Regions from separate parts of the Aquabacterium olei genome, predicted to be linked through region 2. Evidence: predicted binding sites of a transcription regulator. Region 2 holds the regulator's gene; each other region holds the start of a gene.
What was found. Region 2 encodes FNR, which switches genes on or off when oxygen is low (the NO sensors DNR and NnrR bind a similar motif). Its sites were predicted from a motif close to TTGATNNNNATCAA; they were not measured.

Region 1 (4,572 bases), 250 kb from region 2:
GATCAAGACCATCATGGGCCTGGTGGACGGCCATGGCAAGGTGGAGTGGAACGGAGAGAACCTGCTGGGCCACAAGACTTATGACATTGCCCGGCACGGCCTGGGCTACGTGCCCGAGAGCCGCGATGTGTTCCCCAAGCTGACGGTCGAGCAGAACCTGCTGCTGGGCCAGCAGTCGGGCCGCAAGAAGAGCCGCTGGAGCCTGGACGACATGTACCAGATGTTCCCGCGCCTGAAGGAGCGCCAGCACACCGAGGCCGGCGTGATGTCGGGCGGCGAGCAGCAGATGCTGACCCTGTGCCGCACGCTGATGGGCGACCCCGACCTGATCATGATCGACGAGCCGACCGAAGGGCTGGCGCCGAAGATCGTGGAACTGGTGGGCGAGTACCTCAAGGAGTTGCAGAAGCGCGGCCTGGCCGTGCTGCTGGTGGAGCAGAAGCTCACCATCGCGCTCGACATCTCGCAGCGCTGCTACGTGATGGGGCACGGCGAGGTCGTCTTCCATGGCACGCCCGATGAGCTGCGTGCCGACCAGTACGTGCGCAAGGAGTGGCTGGAGGTCTGAGACCCGCCCCCGCTTCTTCGTCCTGAAGCCCGATCCAGATCAAGCTCCGAAGCGCCGGAGCGGATCTGGATTTTTTTCTTGAACTGCTTCAAGGACGCTCGTTCTCTCCAGTCCGAACATGGCCTCGCTTGTAAGAGCGGACGCCGTGGATCCGGTCTCGCGCCGGTCCAGGGCAGCCATGTCGTGGGTCGCCCGAGGGTGGCCGTCAATACTGGAGAAAGCAACATGAGAATGCCTCAGTGGGCCGCCCTGGCTGCTGCCGCAGCTGTGCTGGCGATGACATCGGGCGCACAGGCCGAGGACGGCAAGGGGATCACCCAGCCGGAACTGAATTACCAGGCAGGTACGTCGCCGTTGGCCAACGAGCCGATGTACCAGAGCACCAACCCCAAAGCGCCGAAGATGACGCAGGCCGAGTTCGAGAAGGCCCGCAAGATCTACTTCGAGCGCTGCGCGGGCTGCCACGGCGTGCTGCGCAAGGGGGCCACGGGCAAGGCGCTGACGCCCGATGTGACGCTGCCCAAGGGCACGGACTACCTCAAGGTCTTCATTGCCTATGGCTCGCCGGCCGGCATGCCGAACTGGATGACTTCGGGCGAGATGAGCGAGGCCGACGTCGACCTGATGGCCCGCTACATCCAGCAGGACCCGCCCTTGCCGCCCGAGTACGGCATGGCCGAGATGAAGAAGACCTGGAAGGTCCTCGTCCCGCCGGAGAAGCGGCCGACGAAGAAGATGAACAATTTCAACATTGCCAACATCTTCTCGACCACACTGCGCGACACGGGTGAGGTGGCGCTGATCGACGGCGACACCAAGCAGATCATCAACATCGTCAAGACCGGCTACGCGGTGCACATCTCTCGCACTTCGGCCTCCGGTCGCTACCTGTTCGTGATCGGGCGTGATGCCAAGATCAACATGATCGACCTGTGGATGGAGAAGCCCGACAACGTGGCCGAAATCCGCGTGGGCCTCGAAGCCCGTTCGGTCGAAACGTCGAAGTACAAGGGCTACGAAGACAAGCTCGCCATCGCAGGCAGCTACTGGCCGCCCCAGTACACGATCATGAAGGGCGACACGCTGGAGCCGCTGCAGGTGGTGGGCACCCGCGGCATGACGGTCGACACGCAGGAATACCACCCGGAGCCGCGCGTGGCGTCCATCGTGGGCTCGCACTTCAAGCCGGAGTTCGTGGTCAACGTGAAGGAGACCGGCAAGACCTTGCTGGTGGACTACTCGGATGTGAAGGCGCTGAAGACCACCGAGATCGGCACTGCCCGCTTCCTGCACGACGGCGGTCTGGATTCGTCCAAGCGCTACTTCATGGTGGCGGCCAACCAGTCGAACAAGATTGCGGCCGTGGACCTCAAGGACGGCAAGCTCGCAGCCTTGATCGATGTCGGCAAGATCCCACACCCGGGGCGTGGCGCGAACTTCGTGCACCCGAAGTACGGCCCGGTTTGGTCGACCGGTCACCTGGGTGACGAGAGCATCGCGCTGATCGGCACCGACCCGAAGGGCCACAAGCAGTACGCGTGGAAGGTGGTCGACAACCTCAAGAGTCAGGGCGGCGGCTCGCTCTTCATCAAGAGCCACCCGAAGTCGCAGCATCTGTATGTCGACAACCCGCTGAACCCCGACCCCAACGTGTCGCAGTCGGTGGCCGTGTACGACATCAAGAACCTGGCCAAGGGCTACACCGTGCTGCCGATCGCCAAGTGGGCCGGCCTGAACGATGGCGGTGCTATGCGTGTGGTTCAGCCTGAATACAACAAGGCCGGTGACGAGGTCTGGTTCGCGGTCTGGTCGGCCAAGGACAAGCAGTCTGCCCTGGTGGTGGTGGACGACAAGACGCTGAAGCTCAAGACGGTGATCAAGGACCCGCGCCTGATCACGCCGACGGGGCACTTCAACGTGCACAACACGCAGCACGACGTGTACTGACCTCCACACCGAAAGGACCTCATCATGAAGAAGATGATCTGCATGCTGGCCGCATTCATGCTGGCTGGCGGGGCGGCCCACGCGGGCGCCGATGACACCTTGAACAAGACCGGCTGCATGGCCTGCCATGCGAAAGACAAGAAGCTGGTCGGGCCGTCGTTCAAGGACATTGCGGCCAAGTACAAGGGCGACAAGCAGGCCCCGGCCCGCCTTGCCGAGAAGGTGCGCAAGGGTGGGGCCGGGGCGTGGGGCCCGGTTCCCATGCCACCGCACGCGCCGGAGCGCCTCAACGACGCCGACCTCAAGGAAGTGGTCGCGTCAATCCTGGCGCAGTGAGCTTCACTGGCTCAGGAGGTGATCCATGTGGACAACCTTGATCCTGAGGGTGGCGCTGGCCGGGCTGGCGTCGCTGGTCGGGGGCGCGAGTCTGGCATCGGAGGGTGAGCCCGTGCTCACCCCCGATCGTCAGGCGAGGTTGGTCCGCATGGTTCGGCAGGACTGCGGGTCCTGTCATGGCATGCGGCTGACGGGCGGGCTGGGGACGGCCCTGACGCCCGTTCAGCTGCGTGACTGGCCCGTGTCGTCGCTGGTGGCGGTGATCCTGCACGGTCGCCCCGGCACGCCGATGCCGGGCTGGAAGGCGATGTTGTCGGAAGCCGATGCGCGCTGGATCGCGATGCAGCTGCAGGCGGGCTTCCCCGAGGAGGCGAATCCATGAAGCAGTGGATCAGATGGGGGCTGGTGCTGTGGCTGCCGCTGTGGCTCATGGCTTGCGCCAGTGATGCACCGCCGTTGCGGGGCACGGGCGATCTGGGAGTGGTGATCGAGCGGGCCAGTGGCTCGGTGTCCGTGGTGGACACGACGCGGCACAGCGTGCTGGGCTCCGTGCCAGGGCTGGGCGATCTGTCGCATGCCTCGGTGGTGTTTTCTCGCGATGGTGCGGTGGCCTTCGTGTTCGGGCGTGACGGCGCGCTGACGCGGGTGAACCTGTTGACGCGCCGCATCGAGGGCCGCGTCATGCAGGCCGGCAACAGCATCGGTGGCGCCGTGTCGCAGGACGGCCGGTGGGTGGCCGCGCAGAACTACCAGCCCGGCGGCATCAAGGTGTTCCGTGCCGACACGCTGGCGCTGGTCGCCGATGTGCCGGCCGAGTACGCGCCCGGCCGGTTCTCTCGCGTGGTGGGCCTGGCCGATCTGCCGGGCCAGCGCTTCATTTTTTCGCTCTTCGATGCCGATGAGATCTGGATTGCCGATCTGTCGCGCGACGCCGCGCACCCGGCGATCCAGCGTTTCCGTGATGTCGGGCGCCAGCCTTACGACGCACTGGTGACGCCGGACGGTCGCCACTACATCGCCGGCCTGTTCGGCGAAGACGGGCTGGCGCTGATCGACTTGTGGCAGACGGCGCCGCGTGTGCGGCGCATTCTGCAGGGCTATGGGCGGGGCGAGCAGCCCTTGCCCGTCTACAAGATGCCGCACCTGCGTGGCTGGGCCGTGGCAGGGCGCCAGGTGTGGCTGCCCGCCATCGGCCGGCACGAGGTGCTGGTGGTGGACATGGACACGTGGCTGGAAGTCGGCCGCGTGCCGGTGGCCGGCCAGCCCGTGTTCGTGATGGCCCGGCCGGATGGTCGACAGGTGTGGGTCAACTTTGCCGTGCCCGACTACGACCGCGTGCAGGTGATCGACACCCCGTCGCGCCAGGTGGTGCAGACCTTGAGCCCCGGCGCAGCGGTGCTGCACATGGAGTTCACCCCGCGTGGCGAATCGGTCTGGATCTCGTCACGCGATGCCAACCGGGTGTCGGTGATCGACACGCAATCCTTCTCGACTCGGTCGGTGCTCGATGTGCCGGCGCCCAGCGGCATCTTCTTCACGAGCCGCGCCCATCGCATGGGGATGTGACATGAACCTGAACGAGTTTCCGCTGCTCGAGCAGACCTTGCTCAACGACTGGCAGCGCGGCTTTCCGCTGTGCGAGCAGCCCTTCGCCGAGATGGCTCGGATGGCCGGCGTGTCGGAAGCCGTCGTGCTCGAGACGCTGACGCGGCTGCAGGCCA
Region 2 (4,572 bases):
AGCAGCGGCGCGAAGAAACGGTGTCGCTGTACAAGAAGACCGAGAAGATCTACGCGCGCGAGGTGTCCGGTTGGTTCAGCCGCTGGCGCTGGGTGCTCGTGTGGGTGACGCAGATCGTCTTCTACGGCACGCCCTGGTTGATGTGGAATGATCGCCAGGCGGTCCTGTTCGACCTGGGCACGCGGCGCTTCTACCTCTTCAATCTGGTTCTCTACCCGCAGGACCTGATCTACCTGACAGCCCTGCTGATGATTTCGGCATACGGGCTGTTTCTGTTCACGGCGGTAGCCGGTCGGCTGTGGTGCGGTTACGCGTGCCCCCAATCGGTCTATACCGAGATCTTCATGTGGATCGAGCGCAAGATCGAAGGCGATCGCACGCGCCGCATGAAGCTCGACAAGGCACCCTGGTCCATCCAGAAGGTCTTGCGCAAGACCGGCAAGCAGGTTGCCTGGATCACGGTGTCGCTCTGGACGGGCTACACCTTCGTCGGCTACTTCACGCCCATCCGTGAACTGGCCCAGGCCGTGATCAGCTTCGGTCTCGGCCCCTGGGAATCCTTCTGGATCCTGTTTTACGGCTTTGCCACCTATGGCAACGCCGGCTACATGCGCGAGCAGGTCTGCAAGTACATGTGCCCGTATGCGCGCTTCCAGAGCGCGATGTTCGACCGCGATACGCTGATCATCAGCTACGACGAGAAGCGTGGCGAGCCGCGTGGATCGCGCTCCCGCAAGACCGACGCGAAGGCGGCAGGGAAGGGTGATTGCATCGACTGCACCCTGTGCGTCCAGGTGTGCCCGACCGGCATCGACATCCGCAAGGGCCTGCAATACGAGTGCATCGGTTGTGCCGCCTGCATCGACGTGTGTGACTCGGTCATGGACAAGATGGGTACGCCGCGTGGCCTGATCCGCTACGCCACCGAAAACTCCATGGACAACGGTTGGGGTCGTGCGCAGATGTGGGCGCGTGTGGCGCGCCCCCGTGTGCTGATCTATACCGCCATCCTCTTCGCGGTGATTGCGGCGTTCATGTACAGCATCTATAGCCGACCTCTCTTCAGGGTCGACATCGTCCGCGACCGCGGGGCTCTGGCCCGGGTGGTGGATGATGGCTATGTGGAGAACGTCTACCGCGTGCAGTTGATGAATGCCAGCGAGCAGGTGCAGCGTTACCGGATCGGTGTGGAGCAGCTGACCGCTGCACGGGTCGAAGGGGGCGAGAACATCGTCCTCGGCCCCGCAGAGGCCCGCTGGGTGCCCGTTGCCGTGCGCGTGCCGCCCGAAGTGGCCGCCCGGATGGGCACCGGTGCAAACAGCATGACCTTGCTGGTCGAGCAGTTGCGGCACGGTGACCGCCCGCAGGTCGACATCCGCGAGCGAACCACTTTCATGGTCCCGCGCTGAGCGGGCCTTCACGGAGAACCCTCATGTCTGAACAAGCCCTTGCCTCCGAGCAGCCTTCGGCGCCGGTGTCCCAGCCCCCCTGGTGGAAGCTTCCGATCGTGTGGATGGTGATCGGCGGGCCGCTGGCCGTCGTCGTGGCCTCCTTGTTCACGGTCGGCATCGCCGTCAAGAACGTGGATCCGGTGCTGGACACATCCAAAGGCCAGGTGTCTTCCACGAACGAGTTGCCCGCGGTGAAGGCGCGCAACCATGCGGCTGAAGGCAGCACCCAGCCCGCGGAGCGCTGAGTGCGCCCCCGCCTGCGGGTAAATCCCGCAGGCAAGCCCGCCCGACTGGCGGAACATCAGGTCGTGTCCCTATTCCTGTGAGAGGAGTGCCGCATGACACAGCGTAGCTTGCACGCTGCCCAGATCCTCTGGCCCGCGTTCTTGGTCGCCGGGCTGCTGGAGATGCTGGTGTTTGCCTGGGTGGATCCCGGCATGCTGCAGATCGGCAGCTGGTATCCGGATGCCGACACCGTCTACAGCCTGACGTTCCTCGCCTTCTGGGCCTTGATTGCCCTGGCTACGGCGGCGTCGCACTGGCTGATGCGCCATGACGAGGTCGGGGCCAGACGGATCGAGCGGCGCGTTCGGCGGTCTCGCCATGGGCACGCTGCAGCGCGTCCCTGACTTCTGCTGCTTCGCCCCGCCGAAAGTAAAAACCCGCCAGCGGCGGGTTTATTCAAAGGCACATCAGGGATGCGGAATCAGCACCGCACGCTGTTGACCAGTGCGCGCAGGCCTGCTTCGTCGGTGATGCGGATGTCGCGCTGCTTGACCTCAAGCAGGCCTTCGTCCTGAAACTTCGAGAACGTGCGGCTCACGGTTTCGAGCTTGAGGCCCAAGTAGCTGCCAATCTCTTCCCGCGTCATGCGGAGCACCAGCGCCGAGGCTGAAAAACCACGCGCATGCAGGCGCTGCGTCAGGTTGAGCAGGAAGGCGGCCAGCCGCTCTTCGGCGCGCATGCTGCCCAGCAGCAGCATGACGCCGTGGTCACGCACGATTTCGCGGCTCATGATCTTGTGGAACTGGTGCTGCAGATCCGAGAACTCGCGCGACAGGTCTTCCAGCTGCGCATACGGGATCACGCAGACCTGAGAATCTTCCAGCGCAATGGCGTCACAGGCATGGCGGTCGGTGCTGATACCGTCCAGGCCCAGCAACTCGCCGGCCATCTGGAAGCCGGTGACCTGATCGCGCCCATCCTCGGAGGAGATGCGGGTCTTGAAAAAGCCGGTGCGCACCGCATAGACCGATCGGAAGGCATCGCCCGTGTGGAACAACGCGTCGCCCCGCTTGACGGTCTTGCGCGTGGCCACGAGCGAGTCCAGATGGCTCAGCTGCGGCTGGCTGAGCCCCACAGGGAGGCACAGCTCACGCAGATTGCAGCTGGAGCAGGCAACTTTGAATGCTTCGTATTTCATTGCACACGACGAACCGTTGGTGGAGCCCTTGCTCGAAGAGCGGCATGCGTCGGTGTTGCTCTGGTCCAGGACGGGGATGGTGTTATTCAACATGAGGAACCTCAAGGTCTTCCTGATTGTTGCCCGATCCCCGGACTCGAGGTTGAGGCAGATCAACCCGCAGCACTGCCAGTTTGGCACAGACTCCGTATATGAGCGACCAGGCCATGATAACCATTCAACCCGCCCCCATCATCTCGAGCGAGGTGCTGACTCGACTTGACGTGTCCGGACCACGCTACACCTCGTACCCGACGGCCGATCGGTTTGTGGAGGCCTTCGGGCCGACCCAGCACCGCCAGGCGCTCGTCCAGCGCAGCGAAGGGGCGGGGGCCATGGCGGGCGGTGCCGTGCCGCTGTCGCTGTATGTCCACATCCCGTTCTGCGAGTCGGTCTGCTACTACTGCGCCTGCAACAAAGTGATCACGCGCCACCATGGTCGGGCCACCGAGTACCTGGAAGCGCTTCGCTCCGAGGTTCAATTGGTGATCAACCAGATTGGCCGCGGTCAGGCCGTGTCGCAGTTGCACCTGGGTGGCGGCAGCCCCACCTTCCTCAGCGATGACGAGCTGGAAGGCCTGCTCACCATGCTGCAGGACGCCTTCCGTTTCGTGCCGGGCGGCGAGTACGCCATCGAAGTCGACCCTCGCACCGTGGATGCCGCGCGACTCAAGCGCCTGGCGGCCATGGGTTTCAACCGCTTGAGCCTTGGTGTTCAGGACTTCGATCCGCTGGTTCAGCAGGCCATCCACCGGGTCCAGCCCTATGAAATGGTGGCCGAGCTGATGAAAGCGGCCCGCGCCGAGGGATTCGATTCCATCAACATGGATCTGATCTACGGTCTGCCCAAGCAGACGCCCGAGCGCTTTGCACACACGCTGGACCAGGTGATCGGGCTCCGTCCGGACCGTGTGGCCGTGTATGCCTACGCACACCTGCCGCAACGCTTCAAGCCGCAACGTCGCATCGACGCAGCTGCGCTGCCGGCGGGCGCCGACAAGGTCGGGATGCTCGCCTCGGCCATCGACCGCTTTGGTGCGGCGGGCTACGACTACATCGGCATGGACCACTTTGCGCTGCACGATGACAGCCTGGCGGTGGCCCGTCGCCAGGGGCGCCTGCACCGCAACTTCCAGGGCTACAGCACCCACCCCGACTGTGATGTGATCGGTCTGGGCGTCTCTGCCATTGGCCGCGTCGGACCGCACTACATGCAGAACGCCAAGTCGCTGCCCGAGTATTACGACGCGCTGCGCCGCGGTGAATTGCCCACCGTGAGAGGCCTCACGCTCTCGCGCGATGACCTGGTGAGGCGTGCGGTCATCATGGCCATCATGTGCCAGGGCCGGGTGGACTTCGAATCCATTGAACTCGCCTACCTGGTCGATTTCCGGCAATACTTCGAGGCTGAGATGCGCCTGCTGGAACCGCTCGTGGAGTCGGGGTTGGTGCAAGTGGAGTTCGACGGTGTCCGTGTCACGGCGCTCGGCTGGTATTTCGTGCGAGCGATCGCGATGGTGTTTGACCGCCATCTGCAGATGGACAAGGCGGTCGAGCGATTCTCCCGAATCATCTGACCCGTCTTGCGTGAAGGGGCCGACATGCTGTCTGGCCTCTTGATCTCCGCCTTCCTGATGGGACTGGGCGGGCTGCCTCACT
Region 3 (4,572 bases), 670 kb from region 2:
TGCGTCAGGAGGGCGCGGTAGCGGTCTGCATGCCGATTGGCGACGATGCCCAGCCCGCCTACCTGCGGTGCCATCGCGGCCAGAACGTGGTCACCCATGGGGCGACCCCGCCACGGAAGCAGTCCCTTGTCCTGGCCGCCGACACGTCGGCCCTCTCCCCCCGCCAGCAGCCAGCCGGCACACGCCACGATCCGTTCAGCCACCGATGAAGCTCATTTCAATGCGTTCAGGGGCGGCCGGTGCGCGGCCGCGCAGTTCCGAGTAGCGGTCGCTGCGCTGCTGCCACAGTGCAGTCAGTCGATCGCGGATGGCGTCATCCGGCTCGCCCCCGCGCAGCAGGGCGCGCAGATCATGGCCGCGGTCCGCGAACAGGCAGGTGTAGAGGCGGCCGTCGGTCGAGAGGCGCAGCCGGGTGCAGTCGCCGCAGAAGGGGGCGGTGACGCTCGAAATGAAACCGACATGCCCCGCGCCATCGGCGTAGGCCCAGCGCTCGGCCGTGGCGCCAGGGCGCGGCGCTTCGGCGGGTTGAAGAGGCCATTCGGCCGCAATGCGGGCGCGCACGGCATCGGACGCAAGGACGACATCCCGCTGCCAGGCGTTGGTCTTGCCCACGTCCATGAACTCGATGAAACGGAGCTCGACCCCGCTGTGGCGGAAGTGGCGTGCCATGGACACGACCTCGGTGTCGTTGATGCCGCGCTGGACCACCATGTTGACTTTGACGGGGCCGAGGCCGGCCTCGCGGGCGGCATCGATGCCGTCGAGCACTTCATGCACGGTGATCGCGCTGTCGCTCATGCGGGCAAAAAGGCTCGGATCCAGTGCATCGAGGCTGACCGTCACGCGGCGAAGGCCAGCGTCACGAAGGGCTTGCGCCTTTCGACGCAGCAGGGAGCCGTTGGTGGTGAGGGCGATGTCGGGCGGCGTGCCCTCGATCGTCTTCAGGCCGGCCAGTTGGGCCACCAGGCGCTCGAGATCCTTGCGCAGCAGGGGTTCCCCGCCAGTGAGGCGCAATGTGCGGACGCCCAGCGACAGGAACAGCTGCGCACTGCGGGTGATTTCTTCGAAGCTCAGCAGGGCGCCTTGCGGCAGGAAAGCGTGGTCGCGGCCAAAGGCTTCGCGCGGCATGCAGTAGCCGCAGCGGAAGTTGCACCGGTCGGTCACGGAGATGCGCAGATCGCGCAGTGCGCGGCCTCGGGTGTCGGTCAGTGCACCGTTGACGGCGATGCCGGCCCGCTCACGCGGGGGCAGGGGCAGCACCCGGCCTGCATCCGGAGCGTCGGGCACAAGCGGGATGGTGCGGCGTGGGGCGACAAGCGGGTCTGGCAGACGCATGGCGCACATTGTGGCGCGGGTCAGGGTGACCCGGTATGCGCGGGCACAAGGCCGGACTTACTTAGGGGCTTCGATGCCTGGCGGACGCGCCACCATCGCGGGGGCCCGGCGGGCACCATCGAAGCGTTGCTGCCAGTAGCTCACGCGCATGTCTTCGACACGCACGGCACCGCCGGCGCGCGGGGAATGGATGAACTTGTTGTCACCGATGTAGATGCCGACGTGGGAGAAGGTGTGGCGCAGCGTGTTGAAGAAGACAAGGTCGCCGGGCTTCAGTTCGCTCTGCTGCACGGGGATCAGGTCGGGCGAGTTGGCCTGTTCGATGGCGCGGCGCGGCAGGATCAGGCCGACGCTGTTCTCGAAGACGTGGCGGGTGAAGCCGCTGCAGTCGAAGCCCTGCTCACGCGATTGGCCGCCGCGACGGTAGGGCACGCCGAGGAAGTTCATGGCCGAGAGGACGAGCTCGGATGCCATGTCGGAGGCCTTGCCGCGCATTTGCTGGGCGAAGTCGACCACCGGGCGGGTATTGGGCAGGAGCCCTCGGTCGGACAGGAAGCGGGAGACCGGGTCTTCGCTCTCGGTGCGCGCGGGCGCCGAGGCGGCCTGGGCAGGCGCCACGATGGACTGCGCGTGCGATGCAGGGGTCACTGTGAGCGAGGCCGTGACCGACACGAGCACCAGGGCGACGACGGTGGTCAGGGAAGCAAGGCGTTGCTTCAGCGCACGCAGACCCGGAGAGGAGCCGCCACCTGGGCGGATTTCAAAACGCATGGGGCGCAAGCGTAGGCAGGAAGACGCCGGACGTCAACCTTGGAAAGTCGGTGATAACGCGAGATTAGCACCGAATCTCCGTGCAACCCGGTTTTCACTGGCCGGAAAACCGGGGCGCCGAAGGGTCAGGTGCTCAGCGCAGCACGAGGCGCACGTCGATGTTGCCGCGGGTGGCATTGGAGTAGGGGCACACCTGATGGGCTGCATCGATCAGGGCCTGGGCCTCGGTCCTGTCCATGCCGGGCAGGGTGATGTTCAGCGTGACCTCGATGCCGAAGCCAGCCGGAATCGGCCCGATGCCGACGTCGGCAGTGATCTCGGTGCCCGCGGGCAGGGCCTTGCGCTGCTGCCCGGCGACGAAACCCATGGCGCCCAGGAAGCAGGCGGAGTACCCTGCGGCGAACAGCTGTTCCGGGTTGGTACCGTTGCCTTGTCCGCCCATTTCCTTGGGCCGGGCGAGGGCGACATCGAGATGACCGTCATCGCTCACGGAGCGACCGTCGCGACCACCGCTCGAGGTGGCGTGGGCGACGTAGAGAACTTTGTCGAGTGCCATGGATTTTCCTTTCAGGCAATTAAGTTGCGTGCAATGTATTTTGCGGTAAAGACGCTGTGGTATCACGCGTCGCCTTCATAACCCCCGGTGCCTACAGGGGTTCCGGCGGCAGGCCGTGCAGGCGCTGACGGAGCTTGCCCAACGTATCTTGCAGGGAGGCCACTTCATCTGGTGAAAGACCCATCCGGCACAGCAGCGTGCGGGGCACATCCTGTGCAGCGTGCTGGAGCGTGCGCCCGGCTTCTGTTGGCTCCACCAGAACGCGGCGTTCGTCAGCATGGTCACGCTGTCGGAGGATCAGGCCGGCGTTTGCCATGCGCTTGAGCAGCGGGGTCAGCGTGCCGGAATCGAGGTGCAGCGTGTGGCCGATCTGGTTGACGCTGAGACGCCCGTGCTCCCACAGCACCAGCATGACCAGGTACTGAGGGTAGGTCAGCCCGAGCGGGGACAGCAGCGGCTTGTAGAGTTTCGTCATGGCCAGCGAGCTGGCGTAGAGCGAGAAGCACAACTGGTTGTCGAGCGACAGCAGGGCGTCGGGTGCGGTGTCGGGTCGGGGCTCGGGCGGCGATGGGCGGGTCTCAGGCATGGCCGCATGGTAGACGCCCGCGGCAGGCGTGCTCAGTTGACGTGCAGCAAGGCGATGGTGCTGCGAGCTTTCTATCCTGAACGGTGCGCTGGCCGCAGCCCGGATGGCCGCGGCGTTCCAGCCGACACGTCACAAGGAGACATGCATGAATTCCGTGGAAGCCCCGCTGCGCGCGCAAGCTGGACTCGATGTCGACACCCTCGGCGAACTGAAGGCCCGCCTGCAGGCGCACCGGATGGATCTGCTGGGGCGGGAAGGGCAGCTGCGCGCACGCCTGGCGGCCGAAGATGCGGCCACCGCGAACACGTTCGTGGCCGGTGTCGAAGGCGGGGCTGCGGCAGAAGCCGATGACGAGGTGATCGCCATGCTGCACCACGATGACGCCGAACTCGCGGCCGTGGACGCTGCGCTGGCGCGCATGGCCGATGGCACCTATGGATGGTGTACCGGATGTGGTGAAGAGGTCGGGGTGGCCCGACTCAAGGCCCTGCCTCAGGCGGAACTCTGCATTGCCTGTCAGGACGTCGCGGAGCATCGCCGCGGGCACTGAGCGCCGCGGCGATGACGCCCGGATGGGTCAGGCGCTGAGTTGCTCGATGGCGTCGGTGAGTTCAAGCCACCGGGATTCCAGTGTTTCGATCTCGTCGCCCAGGGCCTTGAGCCGTTTGCCCTGTTCGGCCCGCTCGGCACCAGTGAGATCCGGGCCGCCGAGTGCTTCCGTCAGTTCCGTCTGCTCGCGGGCGGCATGGGCCAGGCGGTCGTCGATCTTCTTGAGCTCGGCTTTCAGCGGTTTGGCCTGCTCGGCCAGTCGCTGACGGGCCTGTGCTGCCGCTTTGCGGTCTTCCTTGCGGTTGGCCGGGGCTTCACCCGGAGCGATCGCCTTGTCAGCGTCGCGGGCTGCGCGCGCGGCCAGCGCGACCTCGCGTGCCTGCTCCTGCAGCCAGCGCTGGTAGTCGTCGAGGTCGCCGTCGAAGGTGCTGACACCGCCTCGCGTGACGAGCCAGAACTCGTCGCACACCTCGCGCAGCAGGGCCCGGTCGTGGCTGACCAGCATCACCGTGCCTTCGAACTCGTTGAGCGCGATGCTGAGCGCCTCGCGGGTGGTGAGGTCGAGGTGGTTGGTGGGTTCGTCGAGCAGCAGCAAGTTGGGGCGCTGCCAGACCACCAAGGCCAGCACCAGCCTGGCCTTCTCGCCTCCGCTGAACTGGCCGACGGGTTGCATGACCATGTCGCCCGTGAAGCGGAAGCGCCCCAGGAAGTCGCGCAGTTCCTGCTCGCGGGCCTGTGGGCTGACTTCCTTAGCCAGGCGGATCATGTGGGCGAG

Region 1: DEH84_RS05430 (nitrite reductase) is a predicted target of FNR. The motif match lies at 647-660, and genes of this name have one in related genera.
Region 3: DEH84_RS09655 (TraR/DksA family transcriptional regulator) is a predicted target of FNR. The motif match lies at 3,285-3,298, and genes of this name have one in related genera.

The regions. Positions count from the first base shown of each region.
Region 1 covers NZ_CP029210.1:1,214,119-1,218,690, forward strand. The annotation lists gene DEH84_RS05425 (ABC transporter ATP-binding protein) at 1-568, shown strand, start outside; gene DEH84_RS05430 (nitrite reductase) at 794-2,515, shown strand; gene DEH84_RS05435 (c-type cytochrome) at 2,540-2,851, shown strand; gene DEH84_RS05440 (c-type cytochrome) at 2,877-3,233, shown strand; gene DEH84_RS05445 (cytochrome D1 domain-containing protein) at 3,230-4,417, shown strand; gene ahbB (siroheme decarboxylase subunit beta) at 4,419-4,572, shown strand, end outside.
Region 2 covers NZ_CP029210.1:1,459,546-1,464,117, forward strand. The annotation lists gene ccoG (cytochrome c oxidase accessory protein CcoG) at 1-1,409, shown strand, start outside; gene DEH84_RS06530 (nitrogen fixation protein FixH) at 1,433-1,696, shown strand; gene DEH84_RS06535 (hypothetical protein) at 1,790-2,080, shown strand; gene fnr (fumarate/nitrate reduction transcriptional regulator Fnr) at 2,158-2,874, opposite strand; gene hemN (oxygen-independent coproporphyrinogen III oxidase) at 3,081-4,490, shown strand; gene DEH84_RS06550 (sulfite exporter TauE/SafE family protein) at 4,515-4,572, shown strand, end outside.
Region 3 covers NZ_CP029210.1:2,134,127-2,138,698, reverse strand. The annotation lists gene mobA (molybdenum cofactor guanylyltransferase MobA) at 1-188, opposite strand, end outside; gene moaA (GTP 3',8-cyclase MoaA) at 196-1,335, opposite strand; gene DEH84_RS09670 (C40 family peptidase) at 1,393-2,106, opposite strand; gene DEH84_RS09665 (organic hydroperoxide resistance protein) at 2,240-2,662, opposite strand; gene DEH84_RS09660 (MarR family winged helix-turn-helix transcriptional regulator) at 2,754-3,248, opposite strand; gene DEH84_RS09655 (TraR/DksA family transcriptional regulator) at 3,394-3,798, shown strand; gene DEH84_RS09650 (ABC-F family ATP-binding cassette domain-containing protein) at 3,826-4,572, opposite strand, start outside.